DNA from 2 places in the Rhizobium sp. P1_B8 genome. Region 1 is predicted to be linked to the other one. Evidence: predicted binding sites of a transcription regulator. Region 1 holds the regulator's gene; the other holds the start of a gene.

Region 1 (4,569 bases):
GGCCTGCTCCTTCAGTGCGCCCACGACATGCGGATTGCTGTGGCCGACTGACGTAACGGCAACGCCAGCGCCGAAATCGAGATATCGCTCGCCGCTTTCGGTGATCAGCCACACGCCCTCGCCTCGCTCGAACCGCAGCGGGGCACGAGAATAGGTGTCATAAAGCGGCGCGGCTTCAGCCATGGCGCGATCTCCATCAAGTTGCCGGGCAATGACTCCGGCTAAGGAAACCAGGCCCGAAAAATCAAAAATGCCGCCTTGCGGCGGCGAGGGGCACTATTTCCTTTTCGCGCTGCAATGTCAACAAAACTGCGCCCTTAGCGTATGCAGCAAGGGTGTACAGCGGCATTTTCAGTCTTCAACAGGCATTATTGCAGAAATGCCACGCAGAGGCAGCAAGTTGGGGAAAACTACGAATTCGATTCATCCGGATTCATGCGACTCTTGTCACGGAGTCAGCCTCACACTAGGTTAAAGATCAATTACTAGACTGCATGCGGCGGAACTAGTCACCAAAATTGATCAAGCGTTTCTTGTTTCGGAGCTCCCGGGACAACGGTGAGGGATTCTGCCATCACCAACGCAAAAGGTGGAGACAGGGCATGAACTGGACAGACGAGCGGGTCGAGAAACTCAAGAAACTTTGGGCCGAAGGACTGAGCGCCAGCCAGATCGCTGCGCAGCTTGGCGGAGTCAGCAGAAATGCGGTCATCGGCAAAGTGCACCGGCTGAGCCTTCCAGGCCGTGCCAAGGCCGGCGGCACCAACACCGCCGCACGAACGCCGAAGCGCAATACATCGGCGCCGCGCGCACCGAACTATGCCTCACGGGTCGCCACGCGCACCGTTACCCGCCAGCAGGGCGCGACCATGCTGAAGGAAGAGATCGAGATCGAAACGATCGAGGAAATGGAATACGTGCCGAGAGGCAACGTGGTCGTGCCGATTTCCCGACGCCTCGGCCTGACGGAACTGACCGAACGCACCTGCAAGTGGCCGGTCGGCGATCCGCTGAAGGATGACTTCCATTTCTGCGGCTGCGAATCCCCCGACAATTCGCCCTATTGCAGCTACCACCAGAAGCTTGCCTACCAGCCGGTCAACGAACGCCGCCGGGCGGCCGCGCGGGCCAGCTGAGCGGGCTATTATCGTCAGACATAAATAACGGGCCAAGTGGCCCGTTTTTTTATGCAATTTTGGTTCGTGCCAATGGCTGCCCCTCATCCGGCTGCCGCCACCTTCTCCCCGTGAACGGGGCGAAGGGGCATGCGGCGCCCTCTCCGTTCCCAGCGCGCGCTCGTGTGGCACGTCCCCTCTCCCCGTTTTTTACGGGGAGAGGGTTGGGGTGAGGGGCAGCCATCAGCGCAAACCGGACAGCAGCGGGACAAAGCCCTCAGGCTTCCATCGAATAGCCGGCGCCGCGGACGGTGCGGATGACGTCCTGCATGTTGGAAAAATTCAGCGCCTTGCGCAGGCGGCCGACATGGACGTCGACGGTGCGCTCGTCGACATAGATATCGTGGCCCCAGACGCCGTCCAGAAGCTGCGAGCGGGAGAAGACCCGGCCCGGCGACGACATCAGGAATTCCAGCAGGCGGAATTCGGTGGGGCCGAGGCGGACTTCGCGGGTCTTGCGATGGACGCGATGGGTCTCGCGGTCGAGCTCGATGTCACCGCATTTCAGCACCGTCGACAGCACCTCGGGGCGGGCGCGCCGCAGCATCGCCTTGACGCGGGCAACGAGCTCGGGGGTCGAGAAGGGCTTGACGACATAATCGTCGGCGCCCGTCGACAATCCGCGAACACGCTCGCTCTCTTCGCCGCGCGCCGTCAGCATAATGATCGGCAGGCGCTCGGTTTCCGGCCGCATGCGCAGGCGCCGGCAGAGCTCGATGCCGGAGACGCCAGGCAGCATCCAATCGAGGATGAGAAGATCGGGCGTGCGCTCCTGAAGCCGCATTTCGGCTTCGTCGCCACGAAGGATGGTATCGACCTCGAAGCCTTCCGCTTCGAGATTGTAGCGAAGAAGCACGCTGAGGGCTTCCTCGTCTTCAACAACTGCAACTCTCGGGATCATGCGTGTCGGTCTCCTCGCGCATGATCCTTAAACCGGGGGTGATTTAAGCAATGCATCCTGCGCAAATTCAGAAATTGGCTGCGACCTCTTGCGCGCCCGGACGGGCGCGCACGCAGGTGGCGGGGTGTGGGCGGTTATTCCGTGACCGCGCCGACGGTGTTGGCGCTGTCGTCCTTCGGACGGTCGCCTTCCGGCTGCGCGCCTGTCGTCATGTAATAGATCGTCTCGGCGATGTTGGTGGCGTGGTCGCCGATGCGCTCGATGTTCTTGGCGCAGAAGAGAAGATGTGTGCAGCTGGTGATGTTGCGCGGATCTTCCATCATGTAGGTCAGGAGCTCGCGGAACAGCGAGGTGTACATCGCGTCGATCTCATTGTCCCGTTCGCGGATCGCATTCGCCTTGTCGGCGGAACGATTGGTGTAGACGTCGAGCACTTCCTTGAGCTGAACGAGCGCCAGCTCGGACAGATGCTCGAGGCCGCGAGCGAGCTTGCGGGGAACGCCGGTGCTTTGGACGGCGATGACGCGCTTGGCGGTGTTCTTGCCGAGGTCGCCGACACGTTCGAGATCGGCGGCGATGCGGATCGAACCCATGATTTCGCGCAGGTCCGAAGCCATCGGCTGACGGCGGGCGATGGTGACGATCGCCTTGTCGCCGATTTCGCGTTCGGCGTGATCGAGGATCACGTCGTCGGAGATGACCTTCTGCGCCAGCGCGGTATCGCCGTTGACGAGAGCGCGCACGGCTTCGCTGACCATCTGCTCGGCCAGGCCGCCCATTTCGGAAATCCGCCTGGACAGGAACTTCAAATCATCATCATAGGCAGAAAAAATATGTGTCGATGCCATGGGGCTTTATCCTCGAATAACGGGAAGGCTTGGTGTCGCCAAGATCAGCCGAAGCGACCCATGATGTAGTCCTGGGTGCGCGGATCGTCGGGATTGGTGAACATCTTGTCGGTGTCGTTCTCCTCGACGAGATTGCCGAGGTGGAACATGGCGGTGCGCTGCGAGACGCGCGCGGCCTGCTGCATGGAGTGGGTGACGATGACGATCGTGTAGTTCTCGCGCAGCTCGTGGATCAGCTCCTCGACCTTGGCGGTGGCGATCGGGTCGAGCGCCGAGCAGGGCTCGTCCATCAGGATGACTTCAGGGCTGACGGCGACGGCACGGGCAATGCAGAGGCGCTGCTGCTGACCGCCCGACAGGCCGGTGCCGGATTCGTGCACGCGGTCCTTGACTTCGTTCCAGAGACCGGCGCGCTGCAGGCTGGTCTCGACGATCTGGTCGAGATCGGCCTTCGACATGGCAAGGCCATGGATGCGCGGGCCGTAGGAGACGTTTTCATAGATCGTCTTCGGGAACGGGTTCGGCTTCTGGAAGACCATGCCGACGCGGGCGCGAAGTTCGACGACGTCGATATCGGGATCATAGATATCGTCGGTATCAAGCGTGATCTTGCCGGTGACGCGGCAGCCGTCGATCGTGTCGTTCATGCGGTTGAGGCAGCGCAGGAAGGTCGACTTGCCGCAGCCAGACGGGCCGATCAGGGCGGTTACGGTGTTTTCGCGGATGTTCAGGTTCACATCGAAAAGCGCGCGCTTTTCGCCGTAGTAAACCGAGACATCCTTTCCGATCATCTTATACGGGCCGTTGCTCATCTTGTGATCCAGCGCCTTTTCAACTGCAGCTTCCGTCAACATGTTCATGATGTTTAACTCCGTTTACCAGCGGCGCTCGAAGCGACGACGCAAGAGGATGGCGCCCATGTTCATGACGATCAGGAACAGGAGCAGGACGATGATGGCACCCGAAGTACGCTCAACGAAGGCACGTTCGGCCTCGTTGGCCCACATATAGACCTGCACGGGCAGAGCCGTCGAGGGATCGAGCGGTGTCGTCGGCGCGTTGGCGACGAAGGCGACCATGCCGATCAAGAGCAGCGGCGCGGTTTCGCCGAGCGCATGCGCCAGGCCGATGATCGTGCCGGTGAGGATGCCGGGCATGGCGAGCGGCAGAACATGGTGAAACACCATCTGCATCTTCGACGCCCCGAGGCCGAGCGCTGCGGCACGGATCGACGGCGGCACGGCGCGCAGCGCCGCACGCGTCGCGATGATGATCGTCGGGAGGGTCATCAGCGTCAGCACCAGGCCACCGACCAGCGAAGCCGAGCGCGGCAGGCCGATGAAGTTGATGAAGACGGAAAGACCGAGCAGGCCGTAGACGATTGAAGGGACCGCGGCGAGGTTGTTGATGTTGACCTCGATCAGGTCCGTCAGCTTGTTCTTCGGCGCGAACTCCTCGAGATAGATCGAGGCGGCGACGCCGATCGGCAGAGCGAGCACGAGCACGATCAGCATCAGGTAGAGCGAGCCGATCAGGGCGACGCCAAGGCCTGCGGCCTCCGGACGGCTGGAATTGCCATTGACGAAGAGGCCGGTGTTGAACTGCTTGTGGAGAGCGCCGCTCGCCTTCAGCTCGTTCATCCAGG
Region 2 (4,569 bases), on a different contig from region 1:
TTCGACCACCTCGACCGGCGCATCCTTCCACCAGGTCACCGTCGTGCCCTTCACGAGCGGCGCGCTCGCCCCGCCAATCGTGGTGAAATAGCTGCTGAGCTTCTTCGGATTGACGACGGCATCGAACACCTCTGCGACGGGGCGGCCGATGCGGCCGGAAACGCGGATTCCGAGAGACATGACACTTCTCCTCTTCTCCATTGTGGCTGTTTCCGTTGTACTTGGCTTCATTATGTTATAAAAACATAACATGTCAAGCGAATCAACCGACGATCCTGTCTTCAAGGCGCTGGCGCATCATCGCCGCCGCGAAATCCTCGATCTGCTCAAGGATGCCCCCCGAACCACAGGGACCCTCTGCGAGATGTTTCCGCAGATGGACCGCTGCACGGTGATGCAGCATCTGAAGGTGCTGGAGGAGGCCGACCTGGTCATCGCCAGGAAGGAGGGCCGCGAGCGCTGGAACCACCTGAACAACCTGCCGATCAAGCATATCTATGACCGCTGGATCAGCGCCTATGCCGGCCATGCGCTCTCTATCCTCGACCGGCTGAAAGGCGACCTGGAAGGTCAGCCTGAATAATGACCCGGCGTCAAACCGCCTTGCCGCCCGGTCCGCCGAAGCCTTATGCTGGCAAAAACGGCACGGGATCAGACGGATGACGATATCGGGAGCCGGCATACGCCGCATGCGGCTGCTGCGCAGCATGAAGCAAGGACATCTCGCCGAGCTCCTCGGCGTCAACCAGGCGACGATCTCACGCTGGGAGCGCGATCAGCTCGCCCTATCACCCGAAACGGCCGGCAAGCTGGAACGGATTTTCGCCTCGCCGCGACATGCAGCAGTCGATGCGGCGCTGAAGCGGCTGGTCGAGGATTCCGTCCGGCCGGTGCATCTGATCTGCGACCGCACCCACCGGCTGCTCTCCGCCTCCCGCCCGCGGCAGGCGGAGTGGCGGGCGCCGCTCGGCGCCTTTCTCGGCCGTTCTCTGTTCTCCTACGCCTCCGCCGAGATCGCCGCCGCAGAGCAGTCGCTGGAGGAGCGCGGCTGGCACACGGGTAAGCTCTCGTCGCTGACCCTCGATACCGGCGCCAACGGCAATGCTCTGCTGCCGATCGCCGCCGGCCGCGTGACCTGGGAAAGGATCATGCTTTCCGATGGCAGCGCCGGCCGTCTCGTCACGACCATCGGCTGAGCCTGCAGCTTTCCTGCATTCCCATGCATAATTTATGCGTTGTCTGGAAACCTTAGTCTTTATAGCGTCCGCCGCCGAACGGTTAGGAGACGATGTGATGACGATACTGGTGACCGGAAGTGCTGGCCATCTCGGCGAGGCGCTGATGCGAACCCTGAGGGCGGAAAGCCGCTGGGTGCGCGGCATCGATATCAAGCCCTCGGCTTTCACCGACATGGTCGGCTCGATCAGTGATCGCGCCTTCGTCCGGCAGGCGATGTCAGGCATCAGCCACGTCATCCATGCCGCGACGCTGCACAAGCCGCATGTAGCGACCCACGGCAATTACGATTTCCTCGACACCAATATCGCCGGCGCTCTGCACCTGCTCGAAGAGGCGACCGCCGCAGGCGTCGCGAGCTTCGTCTTCACCAGCACCACCAGCACCTTCGGCGCGGCATTGACGCCGGTTGCCGGCGAACCGGCGGCATGGGTGACCGAGGACGTGCTTCCCGTCGCAAAAAACATCTACGGCGTAACGAAACTCGCCGCCGAAGGCCTGTGCGAACTCTTTGCCCGCAAATCCGGCCTGCCGGTGGTCATTCTCAGGACGTCGCGCTTCTTTCCCGAAAACGACGACGATCCCGCCATTCGAAACAGATATTCGGCGGAGAATGCCCAGGCCAACGAGCTTCTTCACCGCCGCGTCGACATCAGCGATGTGGTCGGCGCCCATCTGCTGGCGCTGGAAAAGGCACCGGCAATCGGCTTTGGCCGCTACATCGTCTCCGCCACGACGCCGTTTTCGGCGAGCGATCTTGCCGCGATCAGGCATAACGCGCCTCATGTCGTCGAACGGCTGTTCCCGGGTGCAGGCGCCCTCTACGCGTCACGCGGCTGGAAAATGTTTCCGGCGCTCGACCGTGTCTATGTCAACGAACGCGCAAGACGGGACCTCGGCTGGCAGCCGCGATATGATTTCCGTTTCGTGCTCGATTGCCTGCGCGACCACAGGGAATGGCGAAGCCCCTTGGCACTGGATATCGGCTCCAAAGGCTACCACGACGAAATCTTTGCCGAAGGGCCCTATCCGGTCGGATAGAGCAGCGAGCTGGAATGCGGATAGCCGAAAGCTGAGATCCTCTTCAGCACGACGCTTTCACTGAGAAGTAAGTGTCATCTAGATATCATGATCCCGTCATAGACCGTCTGCCGGGGATATGGGGCGACGAAATCCAGGGCATGTTGTGCCATCGGGAAATCGAATCCAGGCCGGGGTGTCATTTGAAGCGGTGTCCAGCCTGCGGGCGGAAACCGTTTCGAGAGCGCTTTTGACCGGGAGGGTATTTCCATGAAGAATGTCAGACCATACGCATCGCGGCTGTTCGCCGCGGTTCTCGCCGCATCCGCCGCCATTCCGGCCGTCGCAAGTGCCGAGAATTCCGCCACCGTCGGTGGCCTCACCTTCGTCAACAAGGGCCTGGTCGGCATCGGGCGTATCCCGGCCAACCAGCGTGACAAATTCGGCGAGACTTTCGGTTCCGGCTCGGGCATGGCAGTCGATCCTGCCTCCTGGAGTCGCGACGGCGCCAGCTACAAGGGCACGCTCTACCTGCTGCCCGACCGCGGTTACAACGCCGTTGGCACCGTCGACTATCGGCCCCGCCTGAACACCATCTCGATCGGCCTGACACCCACCGCTCCGGGTGCGGCACCCGAGGCCGGCAAGGAACAGTCTGGCGTCGACGCAAAGCTCGTCGATTCCACGCTCTTCATCGACGACAAGGGGGGCGACATGACGGGTCTCGACCCGGAATCCGGCGTCCGCCCCGCTGCCGGCGATTTTCCGCCGCTGCCGCAGGCGACGAACGGCAAGATCGCGCTCGACAATGAAGCCATCATCCGCATGGCCGACGGCACCATGTTCGTCAGCGACGAATATGGCCCTTATATCTATCACTTCTCGGCCGACGGCCACCTGCTGTCTGCCACCCAGCCGCCGAAAGCGCTTTTGCCGATGCGCAAGGGCGCGCTGAGCTTCGCCTCCAACAATCCCGGCCCCGGCGCATCCGCGCCGGACCCGAAGGATCCGGAGACCGGCCGCCAGAACAACCAGGGTCTCGAAGGCATGGCGATGACGCCGGACGGCAAGTTCATCATATCAGTGCTGCAGTCGGCTGCCCGCCAGGACGGCGGCGATTCCGGCTCGACCCGCCAAAATACCCGCGCCATGATCTATGACGCCGCCGATCCCGATCATCTGAAACTGGTGCACGAATATGTCGTGCCGCTGCCGGTCTTCAAGGACGCCAAGGACAAGACGACGATCGCCGCGGAGAGCGAAATCGTCGCTCTTTCCGACAAGACCTTTCTGATGCTCGCCCGCGACAGCGGCAACGGCCAGGGCCTGAAGGGTGACACCTCGCTCTACCGCAAGGTCGGTATTGTCGACGTTTCCGCCGCGACCGACATCGCCGGCAGCGATTTCGACGCCGGCAAGCCGATCGCGCCGAAGGGCGTCGTCGATCCCTCGCTGACGCCGGCGACGCTGACACCCTTCATCGATCTCAACGACAAGGCCGAGCTTGCCCGCTTCGGCCTGCACAACGGCGCGCCGAACGACAAGAACAATCTGTCGGAAAAATGGGAAGCCATGGGGCTTGCGAGCGTTCTCGACCCGAACCTGCCGGACGACTACTTCCTGTTCGTCGCCAATGACAACGACTTCTTGACGCAGGATGGTTTCCGGGTGGGTGCAGCCTACAAGGCGGACGGCGGTGCCGACGTCGACACCATGTTCCAGGTCTTTCAGGTCACCCTTCCAGGTCTGAAGAAGTAGTCGCGCACTGACAAGGGCGGACGCGGAAGCCGCGCGTTCGCCCGCCATATCCGGGATCCCTGCCGACGATAAAAGGGAAGGGTGCGATCCACGACCACCGATGGATGTTTACGATCCTGGGTGCCTACAAACGTAGGTGGGCGCCGTGTGTCCAGGCCCACGGGCCTGGCCAGGGACAGCTCCCTTTGGATCGAGTATGGCCCCAGGGATTGTGGTTCCTGTCGAGAGGCGCAGACCGCATGGCGATATATAAGGTTGTTTGCGCTGACGCGCCAGTGGCGACGGAAGGCCGCCCCTATTTAATTGAGATCAATTGAGTTCCGGGGCGGACCGGCCATTCAGCTTGTCGGTGATGCCGCGGATGCGGCTCGACACCTCGCTCAGCGCTGCCGCAAGATTTTCTTCGGTCCGGGCGGTCGCGGCAAGCACCGTATCGCGATTGCCGCGTAGCGACTCGAGCTCGGATTCCAATCCGGCCACGCGGCGCGTCAGCTCGGCAATCTCGTCCACGATCATGATGCCGGCCATGACGGTGATCCTGAGATCGCCGATTTC

The links. The regulator PhoB, encoded in region 1, activates phosphate uptake and scavenging genes when phosphate is short. The targets are predictions, from matches to a motif close to TGTCATNNANCTGTCAT.
Region 2: a site for PhoB is predicted at 2,350-2,366, ahead of AC1D2N_RS25935 (esterase-like activity of phytase family protein). Genes of this name have one in related genera too.

Annotation. Positions count from the first base shown of each region.
Region 1 is NZ_JBFTZZ010000004.1:90,081-94,649, reverse strand. Features, by position in the region: gene AC1D2N_RS07315 (aspartate aminotransferase family protein) at 1-183, opposite strand, end outside; gene AC1D2N_RS07310 (GcrA family cell cycle regulator) at 603-1,136, shown strand; gene phoB (phosphate regulon transcriptional regulator PhoB) at 1,393-2,076, opposite strand; gene phoU (phosphate signaling complex protein PhoU) at 2,211-2,924, opposite strand; gene pstB (phosphate ABC transporter ATP-binding protein PstB) at 2,969-3,784, opposite strand; gene pstA (phosphate ABC transporter permease PstA) at 3,800-4,569, opposite strand, start outside.
Region 2 is NZ_JBFTZZ010000025.1:71,253-75,821, reverse strand. Features, by position in the region: gene AC1D2N_RS25955 (SRPBCC domain-containing protein) at 1-180, opposite strand, end outside; gene AC1D2N_RS25950 (ArsR/SmtB family transcription factor) at 251-583, shown strand; gene AC1D2N_RS25945 (helix-turn-helix transcriptional regulator) at 660-1,196, shown strand; gene AC1D2N_RS25940 (NAD-dependent epimerase/dehydratase family protein) at 1,294-2,277, shown strand; gene AC1D2N_RS25935 (esterase-like activity of phytase family protein) at 2,527-4,014, shown strand; RNA gene ssrS (6S RNA) at 4,096-4,254, opposite strand; gene AC1D2N_RS25925 (cell division protein ZapA) at 4,324-4,569, opposite strand, start outside.